DNA from 3 places in the Frigoribacterium sp. CFBP 8754 genome. Region 2 is predicted to be linked to each of the others. Evidence: predicted binding sites of a transcription regulator. Region 2 holds the regulator's gene; each other region holds the start of a gene.
What was found. The regulator HrcA, encoded in region 2, represses chaperone genes, less so after heat shock. The targets are predictions, from matches to a motif close to TTNGCACTCGNNNNNNNCGAGTGCNAA.

Region 1 (6,401 bases), on a different contig from region 2:
CGAGACCGCCGGCTTCGAGGCCATCGCCGTCCGCCCCCGCTACTACATGCCCGACGGCGTCGACGCCGTCGTGATGCGCCTGACCGTTCCGCCGACCGAGACCCGGCCGGCCGCGACCGAGAGCGAGCCGACCCCGTGACCGCCACCACCGCCTCCCCGGCACCGTCCGTCGCGCCCGCAGCCGCGCCCGGCGACTCGGGCCCGCTCGTGCTCGGCATCGAGACCAGCTGCGACGAGACCGGCGTGGGCATCGTGCGCGGCACGACCCTGCTCGCCAACGTCATCTCGTCGTCGATGGACGAGCACGCCCGGTACGGCGGCGTCGTGCCCGAGGTCGCGGCCCGCGCCCACCTCGAGGCGATGGAGCCGGCCCTGCGCGCCGCGCTCGCCGAGGCCGACGTCACCCTCGACCAGCTCGACGCGATCGCCGTCACGAGCGGCCCCGGGCTCGCCGGGGCCCTGATGGTCGGCGTCGGCGCAGCGAAGGCCCTCGCGCTCGCCACCGGCACGCCGCTCTACGCGGTCAACCACCTCGTGGGGCACGTCGGCGCCGACGTGCTGCGCGAGGACGGCAGCGACCTCGAGCTGCCGACGATCGCGCTCCTCGTCTCGGGCGGCCACACCTCGCTGCTGCACGTGCGCGACCTCGTCGACGACGTCGAGCTGCTCGGCGAGACCATCGACGACGCTGCGGGCGAGGCCTTCGACAAGGTCGCCCGCCTGCTCGGCCTGCCCTACCCCGGCGGGCCGCAGATCGACCGGGTGGCCGCCGAGGGCGACCCCGCGGCGATCCGGTTCCCGCGCGGGCTGACCCTCCCGAAGGACCTCGTGCGGCACCGGTACGACTTCTCGTTCTCGGGGCTGAAGACCGCGGTCGCCCGCTGGGTCGAGCGTCGTCGCGAGGAGGGGCTCGAGGTGCCCGTGGCCGACGTGGCCGCGAGCTTCCGCGAGGCCGTCGCCGACGTGCTCCTCACGAAGGCCCTCGCCGCGTGCGCCGACCGGGGCGTGCCGCGGCTGCTGCTCGGTGGCGGGGTCGTCGCCAACGCCCGGGTCCGCGCGCTGGCGGCCGAGCGCTGCGCGGCGGCGGGCGTCGAGCTGCGCGTGCCCCCGCTCTCGCTCTGCACCGACAACGGGGCGATGATCGCCGCGCTCGGAGCCCAGCTGGTGGCCCGCGGTCACGCGCCCTCGCCGCTCGACTTCGGCGCCGACTCGACGCTGCCGGTCACCGTGGTGCAGGCGGTCTGAGCCGGGGCCGCTGCCGGTAGCATCGTCCGGACCAGACCACCGGCACGAGCCGGGCGCACGACGAGGAGACCACGGGACATGACCGACCAGTACCCGGCCCCCCAGGGCCAGCCGCAGAAGGACAGCTACGGCACGCCCTCCGGCCAGCAGCCGCCGGCCTACGGCGCCCCCGTCGGCCAGGGCTACAGCGCGCCCGGCGGCCCGGGCTACGGCCCGGCGCCCCGCAACAGCCTCGCGCTGATCGCCCTCATCCTCGGCATCGCGGGCTTCTTCACCGGCGTCGCGAGCATCGCCGCGATCGTCGTCGGGCACATCTCGCTCAGCCAGATCAAGAAGACGGGCGAGGAGGGGCGCGGCATGGCGCTCTGGGGCACCATCCTCGGCTACGTCGTGCTGATCGGCGGCATCCTCCTGGCCGTCGGCTTCGCCGTCCTCTTCGGGGCGCTCGCCAGCTCGGGCCAGCTCGACTACTCGACGTACTGAGGCGACGCCCACGGGCTTCATGGCTGCCTCATCGGAGGCGTCGATACGATGACGGGGTCCACGCCGACGGCGTGGGCCCCGTCGTCCGTCCGGTCCACCTCGGCCGGGGCGACACCGCACGGCACCGCACCTGATCTGCGACACCGCACCGCGACTCCACCGATGCTCCGCCGCCCGCACGCGAAAGGCTCCTGATGGCCACCGACGACACCACCCCCGAGCAGTCCGGGCGCGCACCGCAGTCCGCTGACGCGCCGCAGTCCGAGCCGACGCAGGCGCCGACGCCTCCGCCCGCGCCCGCGGGCGACCAGCAGTCGCCGCCGCTGCCGCCCACCTCCTTCCCCGGCGCCGCGTCCCAGCCCGCCGCGCGCCCCGCCCACGACCCGTTCGTCGCCCCGGGGCAGACCCCGGCCCCGCAGCGGTCGCCGTTCGCGGCGCCCCAGCCGGGCTCAGCGCAGGGCGGTGCGCCGTCGGCGCCGTACGGTGCCCCGGCACAGGGGCAGGGCGCTCCGCAGTCGGCGCCCTACGGTGCGCCGGCGCAGGGTGCCCCGCAGTCGGCTCCCTACGGGGCCCCCGCGTCCGCGCCGTACGGTGCTCCTCAGCCGCCCCGGCCCGGCTACGCCGCGCCGTCCGGCCCGGCGGCACCCGGCCAGCCGGGCTCGCAGCAGTACGGGCAGCAGCCGCAGCAGGGGCAGTACGGGCAGCAGCCGCCGCAGCAGGGCCCGTACGGTCAGCCGCAGCAGCCCGGCCCCTACGGCCAGCCGCAGCCGGGCCCGTACGGTCAGCCCCCGCAGCAGTACGGCCAGCCGCAGCAGCAGTACGGCCAGCCCTACGGCGCTCCGCAGCAGCAGCAGCAGCCCTACGGCTCGCCCTACGCCCCCTACGCCTCGGCCGGGCCCACCAAGCCGTCGAGCGTGCTCAGCCTGCTCGCGATGATCGGGTCGATCTTCGGCGCGTTCATCACGATCCTCGTCGTCACCTTCGGGGCCGGCATCATCTTCTCGATCGCCGGAGTGGTGCTCGGCCACATCGCCCAGAAGCGCGAGCCCCGTTCGCGCGGGTTCTGGCTGACCGGCCTCATCGTCGGCTACGCGGGCATCGCCCTCGCGATCGTCGTCTGGATCGGCTGGGCGACGTTCTTCAGCACCGTCGCCGACAGCAGCTACTACGGATACTGACCCGAGGCGGTGCGGCGGCGGTGCTCACCGCCCGGCCCGCGCCTCCTGACGACCTCGGCCGTCGCACCCCGGTGCGGCGGCCGTCGTCGTGCCGGGTCAGACGCGTTCGCAGAGCAGGGCCGTGTGTCGCCCGGCGACGCGCGTCAGCACCAGCGTCGCCGAGCCGGTGCCCTGCAGCGAGAGGCGCTTGCGGAACGCGGCGGGGTCGACGTCGACCCCGCGCTTCTTGATCTCGAGGCGGCCGACGCCCCGGGCGCGCAGCTCGCGCTTGAGGGTCTTCTCGTCGAGGGGCAGGGCCTCGACCACGCGGAAGACCTGGGCGAAGGGCGTCTCGACCGGCGTGTCGGAGGTGAGGTAGGCGATGTCGCGGCTGACCGTCCGGGCGCCGAGGCTCCGGGCGAGGTCGCCGATCAGGCGGGCCCGGATGACGGCGCCGTCGGGCTCGTAGAGCCACTCGCCGAGGTCGCCCACCTCGACGTCGTCGGAGTCGGCGGGCGCGGTGAGCTCGGCGGTGCCGGAGGCGGTGACCACGAGGGCGGACCGCCCGACGCCGGGCCGCGCGAGCGCCCCGAACCAGACCCCGAGCTCGACGACCTCGCGGTCGACGGACATCCACTGGCACTCCGCGTCGGCGGGCAGCAGCTCGCGGTCGATGCCGGGGCCGAGCTTGACCCCGGTCGGGCGGTGCTCGGCGTGCCCGAAGGCGACGTCGAGCGAGGGCGACCAGTCGGCCGGGTCGGCGAGGCGCTTGGTGCCGCTGTGGCCCGCCGTGCGCCGGGCCGGGTCGAGGAAGACGGCGTCGACGTCCGCGAGGTCGACGTCGGCGGCGTCGGCGTGCTCGACGCGGGCGCCCGACCAGGGGGCGAGGTTGTACGCGGCGACGGCGGCGGTGACCTCGTCGCGCTCGACCGCGAGCACGTCGAGCTCGAGGGCGGCCAGGGCCATCGCGTCGCCCCCGATGCCGCAGCCGAGGTCGGCGACCCGGCGGGCCCCGGCGGCGCGGAACCGGCCGGCGTGCCGGGCGGCCACGGGGAGGCGCGTGGCCTGTTCGAGGCCCGCCTCGGTGAAGAGCATGCGGCTGGCGAAGTCGCCGAACTTGGCGACGGCACGGCCCCGGAGCCGGGCCTGGCTCAGCACGGCGGCGACGAGCGCGGGGGAGTGGCCCTGCTTGCGGAGCGCCGCGACCGTGCCGACGACGTCGTCGTCGCTCCGCCGCGCCGGCAGCGAGTCGAGCAGCCGGAGCCCCTCGGGCGAGAGGATCTCGAGCAGCTCGGTGGTGTCCATGGGCTCCAGTCTCGCGCATCGACGCCGTGCCGCTGGCACTCGTGTTGACCGAGTGCCAGCGGGCCCCTACAGTTGTTCCTGGCACTCGCACGTGGTGAGTGCCACCCCACGTTCTACGAAGTTCCGAGAAAGCAGAGGTCAACCGTGTCGGTCTCCATCAAGCCGCTCGAAGATCGCATCGTCATCCAGCAGGTCGAAGCCGAGCAGACCACGGCTTCCGGCCTCGTGATCCCCGACACCGCCAAGGAGAAGCCCCAGGAGGGCGAGGTCGTGGCGGTCGGTCCGGGTCGCATCGACGACAACGGCAACCGCGTCCCGCTCGACGTCGCCGTCGGCGACAAGGTCATCTACAGCAAGTACGGCGGAACCGAGGTCAAGTACGACGGCCAGGACTACCTCGTCCTCTCGGCCCGCGACGTGCTCGCCGTCATCGTCCGCTAGTCGGTCGACACCCTGCTCCACCCGGAGGCCCCCGTCACACGGCGGGGGCCTTCGTCGTGCGCGGGCGGCGCGAGGCGGGGCGCCGTCCCGTCGAGGCGCTGTGCGGGCCGCCCGTTCGCGAGATCGGCAGGAGCGGCACGGTCGACGGCAGCACCGGGCCGGTCGGCGACGGGGGCTCGCCCTAGAGTCGTGACGTGACCGACGACCGTGCCCGCGCCTCCTCCGCCCCCGTCGAGCCCGCCGGCCCCGCCCGGCCCTCGGGCCCGGCCGAGCGAGCCGGCTCCGGCCTCGCCTACGCGGTCAGCGCCTACGGCCTGTGGGGCGTGCTGCCGATCTTCTTCCTTCTCATGTCGCCCTCGGGGCCGTTCGAGATCGTCTCGTGGCGCATCCTCTTCTCGCTGGCGTTCTGCCTGGTGCTGCTCGCCGTCACGCGCGGCTTCCCGGCCTTCCTGGCGCTGCTGCGCCAGGGCCGCGTCGTCGCGCCGATGGCGCTCGCGGGCGTGCTCATCGTCGTCAACTGGACGACCTTCATCGTCGCGACGCTCGCCGGGCACGTCGTCGAGGCGGCCCTCGGCTACTTCATCAACCCGATCGTCACCGTCCTGCTCGCTGTCGTCGTACTGCGGGAGCGCCTCCGGCCCGCCCAGTGGGCCGCCATCGGCCTCAGCGCCGTCGCCGTCGTCGTGATCGCCCTCGGCACCGGCGGCGTGCCGTGGGCGTCGCTGATCATGGCGTTCTCGTTCGGCGCCTACGGGCTCGTCAAGAAGCAGATGGGCGGGCGCGTCGACGCCGTCAGCGGCCTGACCCTCGAGACGCTCGCGGTCGCGCCCGTCGCGGCGGTCGCCCTCGTCGTGATCGCCGCGACCGGCGTCGACGGCGGCGTCGTGTTCGGCTCGGTGAGCCTGCTGCACACCCTCACCGTGATCAGCTCGGGCGTCGTGACCGCGGTGCCGCTGCTGCTCTTCGCCGCCGCCGCGCGACGGCTGCCCCTCGCGACGATCGGGCTCACCCAGTACCTCGCGCCCGTGCTGCAGTTCATCGTCGGCGTCGTCCTGCTGCACGAGCAGATGCCGACCAGCCGCTGGGTCGGCTTCGCGATCGTCTGGGTCGCCCTCGTGGTGCTGACCGTCGACATGGTGTCGGCGAGCCGCCGGGCACGGCCGCGGCCCGCCGTGGCGTGACGTCCGTCCGGGGCCCGCACCGCGCCTCCTGAGGGCATGTCACGAATTGCTAACGAAACCCCTGAGTGACGACCAGAACACGCGCCGGAAACAATCGAGCCCTAGTTTCTTCTCAATCGCGAGGACCGTCTGCCTAGTGGCGGTCCGGCTGCACGCGCTTCCAGAAAGGGACCACGGATGATCCGATCCACCAAAGGGCTGAAGGCTCTGGCGCTCGCAGGAGCCGCCTCCGTCCTCCTCGCCGCTTGTTCGTCCACCTCGACGCCCAGCGACGACACCTCCTCGTCGAGCGCGTCGGCGTCGGCGAAGACCGACCCCGCTGCCGCCTGCGAGGCGCCCAGCAGCCCCAGCCAGGACGCTCTCCGCATCGGCACCATCCTGCCGAGCACGGGTACCCTCGCGTACCTCAACCCGCCCGCCGAGTCCGGCGTCGGCCTCGCCGTCGAGGACATCAACGCCGCCGGCGGCGTGCTCGGCCAGGACGTCACGATCGACCCCAGCACCGACTCGGGCGACAGCAACGACCTCACCGTCTCGAGCGCCGCAGCGACGCAGCTGATCGACGCCAAGGTGCCCGTCGCCATCGGCG
Region 2 (6,401 bases):
GGCCAGCTCGGCGACGTCGTGCCACCGCTCGGTCTTGGGGACGACGAGCAGGTGGACGGGAGCCTTGGGCTCGACGTCGCGGAACGCGATGACCCGCTCGTTCTCGAAGACGATGTCGGCCGGGATCTCGCGCGCGACGATGCGGCTGAAGACGGACGGCTGGTCGGAGCCGCCGGGGGCCTGGCTGGTCTGGTCGTCGGACATGCCGCTCATCGTACCGGCGGCCGGTGACACCGGCCCGACGTCGACGACGGGGCCGCCTACCAGCGACCGAGCCGCACGCTGAGGACGGCCAGGGCCGCCGGGCCCGCCGTCGAGGTCCGCAGCACGCTGTCGCCGAGCCTCGCGAGCGTGGCGCCCGCGTCGACGAAGAGGGCGAGCTCGGCGGGCGAGACGCCGCCCTCGGGGCCGACCACCACCGTGACGACCGAGCCCGCGCCTCCCTCGGGCGGGAGGTCGACCGCGGAGAGCGCGAGGTCGGCCGTCGGCTCCAGCACGAGCACCGGGCCGAGCACCGTGCGGGCCGCGAGCTGCTTCGTCGTCGCGAGGTCGAGCACCTCGGGCGCCCAGGGCCGGATCGCCTGCTTCGTCGCCTCGCGGGTGATCGCCCGCCAGCGGCTCGTGCCCTTCGCGACCTTGGCGCCCTCCCAGCGCGACACCGACCGCGACGCCGACCAGGGGACGACCTCGTCGACGCCGAGCTCCGTCGCGGCCTGGACGGCCAGCTCGTCGCGGTCGCCCTTGGCGAGGGCCTGGGCCAACGCGATCCGGACCCCGGGCCGAGGATGCGCGGTGACGGTCGCCGCCACCAGCGACAGCCGGTCGCCGGTCGCCTCGGTCACCTCGCCCCGCACGACCGTGCCGCGGCCGTCGCCGAGCGTGAGCTGCTCGCCGACCCGCACCCGGCTGACGGTGACGGCGTGCCGTGCCTCGGCGCCGGTGACCGTGACGGTCGAGCCGGCCACCGCCTCCGTCAGGTCGTCGACCAGGTAGAAGTGCGCCACGATCAGAAGTTGAGGAACCGGTCGCGCAGCTTGCCGAACAGGCCCTGCTGGAACTGCGACAGCTCGGGCGCCTGCTCGCGACGGCCGGCGGCGAACTTCTCGATCAGCTCGCGCTCCTTGTGGCTGAGCTTGGTCGGCGTCACCACCTGGACGCCGATCTTGAGGTCGCCGCGGCCCGTGCCGCGGAGCTTCGTGACCCCGCGGTCGCGGACGGTCAGCACGTCGCCGCTCTGGGTGCCCGGCTTGAGCTCGATCTCCACCGCACCGTCGAGGCCGTCGAGGGTCGTCTCGGTGCCGAGGATCGCGTCGGACATCTGCACCTCGAGCGTCGCGAGCAGGTCGTCGCCGTTGCGGCTGTAGGTCTCGTGGTGGCGGACCTTGACCTCGAGGTAGAGGTCGCCGTTCGGGCCGCCGGCCTGGCCGACCTCGCCCTGCCCGGGCAGCTGGAGGCGGAGGCCGGTGTCGACGCCCGCGGGGATGTCGATGGGGATGGTGCGGCGCGCGCGGACGCGGCCCTGGCCCTGACAGGTCGGGCACGGGTTCGGGATGACGGTGCCGTAGCCTCGGCAGGTGCCGCAGGGGCTGGAGGTCATGACGTTGCCGAGCAGCGAGCGGACCTGGCGCTGGATCTGGCCCGAGCCGTGGCAGATGTCGCAGGTCTGGGGCGAGGTGCCGGGCGCGCAGCAGGACCCGGAGCAGGTCTCGCAGAGGACCGCGGTGTCGACCTCGATGTCGCGCTGGGTGCCGAAGACGATCTCTTCCAGGTCGACCTCGAGGCGGAGCAGGGCGTCCTGGCCGCGCTCGCGACGCGACCTCGGCCCCTGGCGCTGGCCGCCGCCTCCCCCGCCGCCGAAGAAGGCGTCGAAGATGTCGCCGAAGCCCGCGGCGCCGCCTCCCCCGCCGAAGCCGGCCTGCGGGCCGAGGTCGTAGCGCTCCCGCTGCTGGGGGTCGCTGAGGACGTCGTAGGCGTGCGTGACGTCCTTGAACCGCTCGGACGCCTCCGGGCTGGGGTTCACGTCGGGGTGCAGCTCGCGGGCGAGCCGGCGGTACGCCTTCTTGATCTCCTCCGGGGTCGCCGAGCGGTCGACTCCGAGCACGTCGTAATGATCTGCCACTGGTTCTCGTCTGCCTCTGGTGTGCGTCTGCGCTCCGCGGGGGCCGCGGGGCGGATGTCTGGGTGGGATGTCTGCTGGTCGTGTGTCGTGTCTGGGGGTGGAGTCGGTGGTCGGGGCCGCAGGCCGGCGCCGGCCCTCGTCAGCGCTCGGAGAGCAGGGACGAGAGGTAGCGGGCGACCGCCCGGACCGCCGCCATGTTGGTGGAGTAGTCCATGCGCATCGGGCCGAGCACGCCGAGCCGGGCGATCTCGCTGCCCGACGACGAGTAGCCGCTCGCGAGGACGGACGCCTGCGAGAGCCCGAACGACTCGTTCTCGCGGCCGATGCTGGCGGCGACGTCGACGGCGTCGAGCTGCATCTCGCCGAAGAGCCGGAGCAGCGCCACCTGCTCCTCGATGGCCTCGAGGACGGGGTAGAGGTTGCCGCTGAAGTCGTCGCCGATGCGGACGAGGTTCGCCGCGCCCGCCATGACCAGGCGGTCCTGGCGGCCGGTGGCGAGCTGCTCGACGAGGCTCGCCACGAGGAGCCCGACGGTGGCCGCGCGCTCGGGCGGGTGCTGTGCCGGCAGGTCGGCCAGCGCCGTCGCGGCGGCGCTCAGGGCAGCCCCGCCGACGAGGGCGTTGAGCGAGGAGCGCAGCTCGCCGAGGAAGGACTCGTCGACCGGCGCGGGGAGCTCGACGACCCGCTGCTCGACCTGGCCCGTGTCGGTGATGAGCACCGTCATGACCCGGCGCTCGGCGAGGCTGACGAGCTCGACGTGGCGGACGCGGGCCCGCGAGAAGGAGGGGTACTGGACGAGGGCGACCTGGTTCGTCAGCTGGCTGAGCAGGCGGACGGTGCGGCCGAGGACCTCGTCGAGGTCGGTGGAGTCGCCGAGGAAGGTCTCGATCGCCTGGCGCTGCGCGGCGCTGAGCGGGCGGAGGTCGGCGAGCTGGTCGACGAAGAGGCGGTACCCCTTGTCGGTGGGGACGCGGCCGCTCGAGGTGTGCGGGGCCGCGATGAGCTCCTCCTCCTCGAGGAGGGCCATGTCGTTGCGGATCGTCGCGGCGGAGACGCCGAACTGGTGCCGCTCGACGATGGACTTCGAGCCCACGGGCTCGCGGGAGGCGACGTAGTCGTGCACGATGACGCGCAGCACCTCGAGCCCTCGTTCCGAGACCACCGCACACCTCCTCATCGCACCACGGGCCCGGTGCGCCCCGGGGGCGTCGACACGGACCGGCTGGCACTCGCCGTACCAGACTGCCAATGCTACGCCACCGGCCTGGCGGCACCTACTCGCGCCGCGCCTCCCTGTCCTATGCTCGGCGTGACGGACACCGGACCGCGCGGTCCGGTCGACGCCCTCGGGCACCGGCCCCTCCGGGGCGGGAGGCCGTCACCTCCGACCACGACGAACCAGGTGAGCAGATGACCGACACCCCGCCCGCAGAGCCGCACGACCCCTACGCGAAGCAGCCCGGCCAGGGCGGCCCGGCCGGCCAGCCCGGCCCGCCGCCGTACGGCCAGCAGGCACCCGGCCAGCAGGCGCCGCAGGGCGGCCCGCAGCCCTACGGCCAGCAGCAGCCCTGGGGGCAGCAGGCCCCGGGCGGCGGTGCCGGCTACCAGCAGGCCGGCCAGCCCCTCCGCCCCGAGGACGAGAAGCTCTGGTCGACGCTGATCCACGCGGGCGGCATCCTGTTCGGCTTCATCCCGGCCCTGGTCGGGTTCTTCGTCCTGAAGGACCGCGGGCCGTTCATCCGCGAGCACACGCGACAGGCGCTGAACTTCCAGATCACGATGGCGATCGCGAGCTTCGCCGGGGGTCTGCTCTCGCTGATCCTCGTCGGCTACCTCGTGCTGGCGGCCGTCGGCATCGTCATCCTCGTCTTCAGCATCCTCGCGGCCCTGGCCGCGAACAAGGGCGAGTACTACAAGTACCCGCTGACGATCGAGTTCATCAAGGCGTAGCCCGCCGGCGCGACAGCGTCGCCGCACCCACCGAGGCGCGTCTCCCCCGGGGAGGCGCGCCTCGCGTCACGCCGGGAGCAGCCGGCTGACGACGGCGTCGGCCATCAGGCGCCCGGTGCGCGTCAGCTCGACACGGCCTGCTAGGGCGGCGCGGCCGTCGATCCAGCCGTCCGCGATGAGCCCGGCGACCGCCGCCCGGCCCGTCGCGTCGAGGTCGCTCGTCGGCAGGCCGTCCCGGGTGCGGACGGCGAGCAGCACGCGCTCGACCCGGCGCGTCTCGGCGTCGAGGGTCTCCCGCCCCGCCCCGGGCGACTCCCCCGCGGTCATCCGCTGGGCGTAGGCGGCCGGGTGCTTGACGTTCCACCAGCGGACGCCGCCCACGTGGCTGTGCGCACCGGGCCCGACGCCCCACCAGTCCTGGCCCGTCCAGTACGACAGGTTGTGGCGCGACCGGTGCTCGACGCCCCTCGACCAGTTGCTCACCTCGTACCAGTCGTAGCCGGCCTCGGCGAGGCGGGCGTCGGCCAGCTCGTACATGTCGGCGGCCGTGTCGTCGTCGGGCTGCGCGACCTCGCCGCGACGGATCTGCCGGGCGAGCTTCGTGCCGTCCTCGACGATCAGGGCGTAGGCCGAGAGGTGGTCGGGCTCCTGCGCGAGCGCGACGTCGAGCGACCTCGTCCAGTCGTCGAGGGTCTCGCCCGGCGTGCCGTAGATGAGGTCGAGGCTGACGTCGAGGCCGGCCTCCCGCGCCCAGGCCACGACGAGCGGGATCCGCTCGGGGTCGTGGGTGCGCTCGAGCGTCGCCAGCACGCTCGGCACGGCCGACTGCATGCCGAAGCTGACCCGGGTGAAGCCGGCGGCCGCGAGGGCGCGCAGGTACTCCGCGTCGACGCTGTCCGGGTTGGCCTCCGTCGTGACCTCGGCCCCCGCCTCCAGCCCCCAGGTGTCGACCACGGCGCGCAGCATCGTCGCGAGGTCGGTGTGCGGCAGCATCGTCGGGGTGCCGCCGCCGAAGAACACGGTGGAGGCGCGGCGCGGCGGCAGGCCCGCCCGCTCGAGCACACGGCCGGCCTGGGCGACCTCGGCCACCGCCTGCGAGGCGTAGTCGTCTCGACGGGCCCCGCGCAGCTCGTCGCCCGTGTAGGTGTTGAAGTCGCAGTAGCCGCAGCGGACACGGCAGAACGGGACGTGGAGGTAGACGCCGAGGTCGCGGTCGGCGACGCCCTCGACCACGGAGGCGGGCAGGGCTCCGTCGGCGGGGGCCGGGTCGGCGACGGGGAGGGCTCCGGGCACCGTCAGTGGCCCGGACGCACGTCGCGGACCTCGTCGGGACCGTGACGGCGCGACTCCTCGTCGTCCGCCGCGGCCTCGGCGGCGGCCGCGAGGTCGACGTCGTCGACGCTCGGCACGGTCTCGCTCGCGTCGCCGGTCTCGTCGTTCTGGCTCAGGGCCTGGAGGTAGCGCTTCGTGTAGAGGGTCTGCGTGCGCTTCATGAACGGCGACACGAGGCGCCAGCGCCACGTGCTCGGGCGCGAGAAGGCACGGATCGTCAGCCACACCGAGCCGTCGTCGGTCTGGTCGACGATCCAGCTCTCTTCTCCGCTCTCGGGGTGGCCCTCGAGCGTGCCGTAGGCGAAGCCCTTGCGCTTCGGCTCGTCGACGACGTAGACGACCCGCACCGGCGCCTCCACCTGGCGGCCCCAGGCAGAGATGACGAGCGTCGCGGTCGTGCCGGCCGTGAGGAAGGGCGTGCCGTCGGGCGCGTAGCGCGACTCGTCGGGGCGCTCCTCGCTCCAGTGCGCCGGGTCGACCGGCTCGCCCGACTCGTCGAACGTCACCGGCACGTAGCCGGTGTCGTCGGCGGGCGGCACGTCGTCGACGCGCACCGTGATGCCGCTGCGCTCCTGGATCTTCCAGGTCAGGGCGGCGATGCAGGCCGCCTCGAAGCGCGCGTCGCCGTGGCCCACCCGGGTGCGGTACTCGACCGGGGTGAAGCCGACCGGCGGGTACTGCATCAGGTCGGCGGCCTGGGTGGCCCCGACCTCGCCGTAGGTGGTCCGGGTCTCGGTGTGGGTGGCTCGGCGCATGGGGCTACTTCTTGTCCTTCTTCTCCGTGTCGCCGGAGAGGGCGGCGATGAACGCCTCCTGGGGGACCTCCACGCGACCGATGGTCTTCATGCGCTTCTTGCCCTCCTTCTGCTTCTCGAGCAGCTTGCGCTTGCGGGTGATGTCGCCGCCGTAGCACTTGGCGAGGACGTCCTTGCGCATCGCGCGGATGCTCTCGCGCGCGATGATCCGCGCGCCGATCGCGGCCTGGATGGGCACCTCGAAC
Region 3 (6,401 bases), on a different contig from region 2:
GCCTGGATGAGCGCGACGCCACCACCGGCGACGATGCCCTCCTCGACGGCGGCCTTCGCGTTGCGGACGGCGTCCTCGATGCGGTGCTTGCGCTCCTTGAGCTCCACCTCGGTCGCGGCACCCGCCTTGATGACGGCGACGCCGCCGGCGAGCTTGGCGAGGCGCTCCTGGAGCTTCTCGCGGTCGTAGTCGCTGTCGGTCGCCTCGATCTCGCTGCGGATCTGACGCACGCGGCCGGCGATCTGCTCGGCGTCGCCGGCACCCTCGACGATCGTGGTCTCGTCCTTCGTGATGACGACCTTGCGGGCACGGCCGAGCAGGTCGAGCGTGGCGTTCTCGAGCTTGAGGCCGACCTCCTCCGCGATGACCTGGCCACCGGTGAGGATGGCGATGTCCTGCAGCTGCGCCTTGCGACGGTCGCCGAAGCCGGGGGCCTTGACGGCGACCGACTTGAAGATGCCGCGGATCTTGTTCACGACGAGCGTGGCCAGGGCCTCGCCGTCGACGTCCTCCGCGATGATCAGGAGCTGCTTGCCCGACTGGATCACCTTGTCGACGATCGGCAGGAGGTCCTTGATGTTGGAGATCTTCGAGTTGACGATGAGCACGTAGGCGTCCTCGAAGACGGCCTCCTGGCGCTCGGGGTCGGTGACGAAGTACTGCGACAGGTAGCCCTTGTCGAAGCGCATGCCCTCGGTCAGCTCGAGCTCGGTGCCGAAGGTGTTCGACTCCTCGACGGTGACGACGCCCTCCTTGCCGACCTTGTCGATGGCCTCGGCGATGAGCGCACCGATGGTGGGGTCGGCGGCGGAGATCGAGGCGGTCGCCGCGATCTGCTCCTTGGTCTCGATGTCCTTCGCGTCGGCGAGGAGCTGAGCGGAGACCGCGGCGGCGGCCTTCTCGATGCCGCGCTTGAGCGAGATGGGGTCGGCACCGGCGGCGACGTTGCGGAGGCCCTCACGGACGAGCGCCTGGGCGAGCACGGTGGCGGTGGTGGTGCCGTCGCCGGCGACGTCGTCGGTCTTCTTGGCGACCTCCTTGACGAGCTCGGCACCGATCTTCTCGAACGGGTCGTCGAGCTCGATCTCCTTGGCGATGGAGACGCCGTCGTTCGTGATGGTGGGGGCGCCCCACTTCTTCTCGAGGACGACGTTGCGGCCGCGGGGGCCGAGCGTGACCTTCACCGCGTCGGCCAGGATGTTCAGGCCACGCTCGAGGCCGCGACGGGCCTCTTCGTCAAAAGCAATGATCTTAGCCATGTGTTACTCGTCCCTCCCGGACGTCATGAAGCAGAGGTACTTGGCACTCACCTGCGGCGAGTGCCAGAGCGATTCTGGCACTCCCACCTTGTGAGTGCAAGCCGTCCGGGCAGGCCCACGGCGAGCCCCCGGACGTGACGACGCCGCCCGCCCCGGGAGGGCGGACGGCGTCGTGTCGGAGGGGCCGAGGGGCCGAGGGGCGGGGCTCAGGCGAGCCGCACCGACTCCGCCTGCGGCCCCTTGCTCCCGGTGCCCACCTCGAAGACGACCGCCTGGCCCTCCTCGAGCACCTTGTAGCCGCTCATGTCGATGGCCGAGTAGTGCACGAAGACGTCCTGCCCGCCTCCCTCGACCGTGATGAAGCCGAAGCCCTTCTCCGCGTTGAACCACTTGACGGTCCCGTGTGCCATGGTGCTGCTCCCCTTGCTGTGTTCGTACGGCGGCCGGTCGGTGCCGGGGCCGGGTCGACGCAGTGGCCTGCGCACCCGAACGGTGCAGCCTCGCTCGTTCGGGGCGGGGCGGGCGGGCCGTAGGGGGCGACCAAGACCAGATGCTAGTGCGGCCCCCGGCGCCGACGACAGCCCCGAAGGCCGCAGAACGAACCCGCGGGCGCCCGTCGGCCCGATCCTTTACACGCCCGAAACAGAAGGGGCACGAGGAAGCCCCCGAGGAGGCGCGGAGCGGGGCCCCTGCCCCGGTCGCACCGCCCCCGCGCTCGCCCGCTACGACGAGAAGTCGGTGCCGAGCACGACGGTGATGGTCGCCCCCGGGAAGGCCGTGCTCTGCTGCGTCGCGTCGATGCCGAGCGACTCGGCGACGCCGAGCGCGGCCGCGCGGTCGGCGGCCGTGGCGTAGTAGACGGTGGAGGTGGCGGAGCGCTCGGGCGCGTTGCCCTGGCTGCCGACCGTCCAGCCGGCGGTGTCGAGCGTCGTCGCGGCCCGGCCGGCGAGGCCGCTCGTCGTCGTCGCGTTGAGCACGGCGATCGTCGTCGAGGCGGGCACGTCGGAGGGGTCGGCCGCGGTGGCCGTCGGGGTCGGCGTCACGGCGGGCGTCTCGCCGGCGGCGTCGGTCGACCCGTCGGTCGCGGCCCCGTCGCCGTCGGTCGCCTCGTCGGACGGCTCGGTCGTCGCGTCGCCGGCCTCGGCCGAGCTGCTCGCGCTGGGGGCGACGAACTGGAAGCTGTCGTTGAGGACGCCCAGGGCGACCACCCCGGCGCCGACGAGGAGGCCGGTGGCGAGGGCCGCCCAGGCGACGACCACCCAGCCGCGCCCCCGGCGGGGCTCGGAGCGGTGCGCCCCGACCCTCTCCAGGTCGCGGGGCACCTCGTCGAAACGGTCGCGGGGGTACTTCGGCATGGTCTCCGTGGTCTTCCGGGTCAGCGGGGCGTGGGCCCGAACGAACGGTCGGCGCGGGCCCGGGCGCGCTGGTCGCGCAGGCGCTGCAGGCGACCGACCACCAGGGGCGCGTAGGCCAGTGCAGCAGGTCGGTCGATGAGGGAGTTGAGCAACTGCTGGTAGCGCGCGACGCCGAGCCCGAGCTCTCGCCGGATCAGCGCCTCCTTCTGGCCCGGCGTGGCCGGCGGCGACTGCTCCAGGTCGAGGATCGCGCGGTCGAGGGTCGACAACGCACCCGCGCGCACACCGGTGCCCCTGCTGCCCTCGTCGGTCACGTCCCGCCCTCTCGATCTTCGTCACCATAACGTCGGGGCGGGCCGTGGCCGGGGAGGCGGGGCGCGGTTCGGCCCGTTCAGCCGACGGTCGTGAGGCGGGTGCCGTGGGCGTCGCCGACGGCGAGCGGCCGCCCGTCGAGGGCGAGCACCGCGAAGGCCGACGTGCGCTCGACGAGGCCCGGGTCGACGGGCCCGACGTCGTCGAGCAGGCCGATCCGCTCGTACGAGACCCAGGTGGCGCCGAGCCCCCTGATCGTGTCGACGAACTGCTGTCGTCGTCGGCCGGGCAGGTAGACGAGCGTGCCGGTCGAGACGACCACGAGGCGTGCGTCGGCGGGCGCCGTCGCCGCGAGCGCCTCGAGGTCGTCGACGGCGTCGCCGCGGGCGACCCGGGGAGGCGCGGTGCGGGCGAGCGCGACCGCCCGCTCGAGCAGGTCGGCCCGCTCCGGCGCCCCGGGCGGCAGCAGTGCGCGCAGCCAGGCGACGGCCGCGTCGTCGCGGACGTCGACGGGGTCGAGGTCGAGCCCGGCGCGCCAGACCACCTCCGGCAGCTCGACCGCGCCGAGCCCGGCGCCCGCTCCGCCGGGTGCGTCGTCGCCGCGGCCGTCCGTCACGTCGAGCGTCAGCTGCACGGGGCTGAGCGGGTCGCCCCACCGGACGTCGCCGGCCCGGTACGAGACGAGGTCGGGCAGCAGGCAGAGGCCTGCCGAGGCCCCCACCTCGAGCAGCGCGACCGGCTCGTCGAGGCAGGCCAGGGCGAGCGAGACCGGGCCGCTCCGGCGCAGGTCGTTCGTCTGCACGGAGCGTCGGCCGAGCTCCGCGACCACGGCGTCGGCGTGGTCGAGCAGCCAGCTCCGGAGGCGCGGCCAGGGCCCCGGGGGCGCGCCCAGCCACCGGCACGTCGCGAGCACCAGGACGGGCTGGCGCCGCGACTCCGGCGCCCTCTCGACGACGGCCAGCGCGGCCTCGTCGGCGGCGAGGCCGGCGGCCAGCTCGGCCCAGCCGGGCGACCCCTCGGCGGCGGCCTGCGCCGAGTAGGCGAGGAAGCGGTCGGCGAGCGTCACGGGCCCGAGTCTAGGGAGCGCCGCGGGGCGTCACCCGGGGAATGGGGCTCAGCGGGACAGTGTTGGATGGGGAGTCCCCGAACGTGTCAGGAGTGCACCCATGACGAACGACAACAGCACGTACAAGGTCGAGAAGACCGACGAAGAATGGCGCCGCGAGCTCACCCCGGAGGAGTACTCGGTGCTCCGCCAGGCCGCGACGGAGCGCCCGTGGACGGGCGAGCTGCTCGACGAGGAGCGCGCCGGCACCTACGCCTGCGCCGCCTGCGGCGCCGAGCTCTTCCAGAGCGGCACCAAGTTCGACAGCGGCTGCGGCTGGCCGAGCTTCTACGAGTCCGTCCGGCCCGACGCCGTCGACCTGATCGAGGACTCCAGCCTCGGCATGGTCCGCACCGAGGTCCGCTGCGCGAACTGCGGTTCGCACCTCGGCCACGTCTTCCCCGACGGCTTCGGCACCCCGACGGGTGACCGCTACTGCATGAACTCGATCTCGCTGTCGTTCACCGAGGGCGACGCCGCCTCGACGGACTCGAAGTGACCGGCGTCGCCGACGCTGCCCGTCGGCGACGGTCACGGTCGAAGGTCACCGACGAGGCCCCGACGCGCGAGCAGCTGCTCAGCTACGTCCAGGCCGCGTCGACGGTGGCCGACCACTCGGGCCTGCACCCGTGGCGCCTGGTCGAGCTGCGCGGCGACGACCGTCGCGTGATCGGCCGGTCGCTGTCGGCGGCGACCGGGGCGGACGAGAAGTCGACCCGCAAGGCGGAGGAGAAGTCGCTCCGCGCGCCGCTCGTGATCGCGGTGGTGTCGTCGCCGGTGGAGAGCCGGAAGGTGCCCGAGTGGGAGCAGGAGTCGGTCGCCTCGGGCGTCGCCCACCTGCTGTCGCTCGTGCTCGACGACGAGGGCTGGGGCGTGATCTGGAAGACCGGGTCGGAGACCCGGCACCCGGTCGTGCAGGCCGCCCACGGGCTGACGGGCGACGAGAAGCTGCTGGGCTGGCTGTACGTCGGGGGCCACGGCGAGCGCGAGGCGAAGCCCCGCCGCCTGCTCGACCCGGCCGACTACGTCAGGCCGCTGACCGCGGGCTGACGGCGGCCGCTACCAAGTGCGGCGGCTGTTGCCCAGGACGGTCATCGGGATGCCGAACGACGCCGTCATCAGCACGATGCCGGCGAAGAAGACGAGCGCGTTGGGCTCGCCCGAGCCGAACGAGTACGCGAAGAGCGCGAAGCTCACGAAGAGCAGGACGATCGATCCGATCGCGGTCAGGATGTTGGTCATGGTGGCTCCTCGTCGTCACGGGCGGTGGCGCGCGGCCGACGCCGCCCGTCTACTTCACCACGTCGCCGTCGCCCGCGCCAATCCTGCGCCGAGCCTCGGCGGTGCGCCCCGCAGCGCCCGCGGCGAGCGCCGTGGTCGGTAGGATGGCCGAGCCCGCCGCCTTGGCGCAGTCCGGTAGCGCAGTGCTCTTGTAAAGCGAAGGTCGTCGGTTCGAATCCGACAGGCGGCTCCCCCGGCCCCGTGCCCGCCCTCCGGCGGCACGGGGCCTCTCCCGTCCCCCGCCGCTCCTCCGCCTCCTCCTCCTCCGCGGCACCGTCCGTCGTCGACCGGGGTACAGCGATGCCGACAGACCCCGTCGCGCACCCCCGCGCGAGGGCGACCCGAGCTGGGGCTGACGACCCCCGGCGGCACGGAGCACGCTGGGAGGACGCCAGGGACCCGACCTCCCCGGCGTGAGCTCCTCCCCCCGGCCCGTCGTCGCGACCCGCTCCTCCCGAGCCCCGCGACCCGGTCCACCCGCTCCACGCGCACCCGCTTGCCCTTCCCACACGCCACGGAAGGGTCCACCACGCCATGAACACCCGTCACCACCGCCGGGGCATCCCGGTCGTCGCCGCCGTCACGGCGGGCCTCGTCGTCGCCACCGGCCTCGTCGCGGCGAGCACGGCCAGCGCATCGGCCGCCACCACGACCCTCGACGCGGCCGCCGCCTCCACCACCCTCGTCACCGGCGACCTGCCCGGCTGGAAGCAGGTGCTGAAGGACGACTTCAGCACGCCGCTCGCCGCCGGCTCGTTCCCCGGGCCGTACGCGTCGCAGTGGATGACGTACGACGGGTTCCCCGACACGTGGAAGATCGGCGCCTACGACGCCGACACCCTCTCCGTCAGCGGCGGAGTGCTCGACATGCACCTGCACACGGGCGCCGACGGCGTGCCGCGCTCCGCGGCGCCCATCCCGCTCGTGAACGGGAGGTGGGGCGGCCAGACGTACGGCCGGTACTCGGTGCGCATGCGCGCCGACGCCCTCCCGGGCTACGGCACGGCCTTCCTGCTCTGGGACGACGAGAACGTCTGGGCCAACGGCGAGATCAACTTCCCCGAGGGCGGGCTCGAGGGCACCACCCAC

Region 1: groES (co-chaperone GroES) is a predicted target of HrcA. The motif match lies at 4,223-4,249, and genes of this name have one in related genera.
Region 3: groL (chaperonin GroEL) is a predicted target of HrcA. The motif match lies at 1,300-1,326, and genes of this name have one in related genera.

The regions. Positions count from the first base shown of each region.
Region 1 covers NZ_JACYUO010000005.1:1,302-7,702, reverse strand. Annotated here, with positions in the region: gene rimI (ribosomal protein S18-alanine N-acetyltransferase) at 1-139, shown strand, start outside; gene tsaD (tRNA (adenosine(37)-N6)-threonylcarbamoyltransferase complex transferase subunit TsaD) at 208-1,245, shown strand; gene IFT72_RS12905 (DUF4190 domain-containing protein) at 1,324-1,728, shown strand; gene IFT72_RS12900 (hypothetical protein) at 1,923-2,906, shown strand; gene IFT72_RS12895 (class I SAM-dependent methyltransferase) at 3,003-4,190, opposite strand; gene groES (co-chaperone GroES) at 4,335-4,631, shown strand; gene rarD (EamA family transporter RarD) at 4,826-5,812, shown strand; partial or broken gene IFT72_RS12880 (ABC transporter substrate-binding protein) at 5,990-6,401, shown strand, end outside.
Region 2 covers NZ_JACYUO010000001.1:848,781-855,181, reverse strand. Annotated here, with positions in the region: gene IFT72_RS03935 (histidine triad nucleotide-binding protein) at 1-204, opposite strand, end outside; gene IFT72_RS03930 (16S rRNA (uracil(1498)-N(3))-methyltransferase) at 261-1,004, opposite strand; gene dnaJ (molecular chaperone DnaJ) at 1,007-2,119, opposite strand; gene hrcA (heat-inducible transcriptional repressor HrcA) at 2,259-3,281, opposite strand; gene IFT72_RS03915 (DUF4870 domain-containing protein) at 3,530-4,069, shown strand; gene hemW (radical SAM family heme chaperone HemW) at 4,136-5,362, opposite strand; gene IFT72_RS03905 (DUF1990 family protein) at 5,365-6,156, opposite strand; gene lepA (translation elongation factor 4) at 6,161-6,401, opposite strand, start outside.
Region 3 covers NZ_JACYUO010000002.1:670,602-677,002, forward strand. Annotated here, with positions in the region: gene groL (chaperonin GroEL) at 1-1,259, opposite strand, end outside; gene IFT72_RS09525 (cold-shock protein) at 1,466-1,669, opposite strand; gene IFT72_RS09530 (LytR C-terminal domain-containing protein) at 1,982-2,614, opposite strand; gene IFT72_RS09535 (DUF3263 domain-containing protein) at 2,635-2,928, opposite strand; gene IFT72_RS09540 (DUF2332 domain-containing protein) at 3,006-3,992, opposite strand; gene msrB (peptide-methionine (R)-S-oxide reductase MsrB) at 4,093-4,530, shown strand; gene IFT72_RS09550 (nitroreductase family protein) at 4,527-5,081, shown strand; gene IFT72_RS09555 (hypothetical protein) at 5,091-5,273, opposite strand; tRNA gene IFT72_RS09560 (tRNA-Thr) at 5,429-5,502, shown strand; gene IFT72_RS09565 (family 16 glycosylhydrolase) at 5,847-6,401, shown strand, end outside.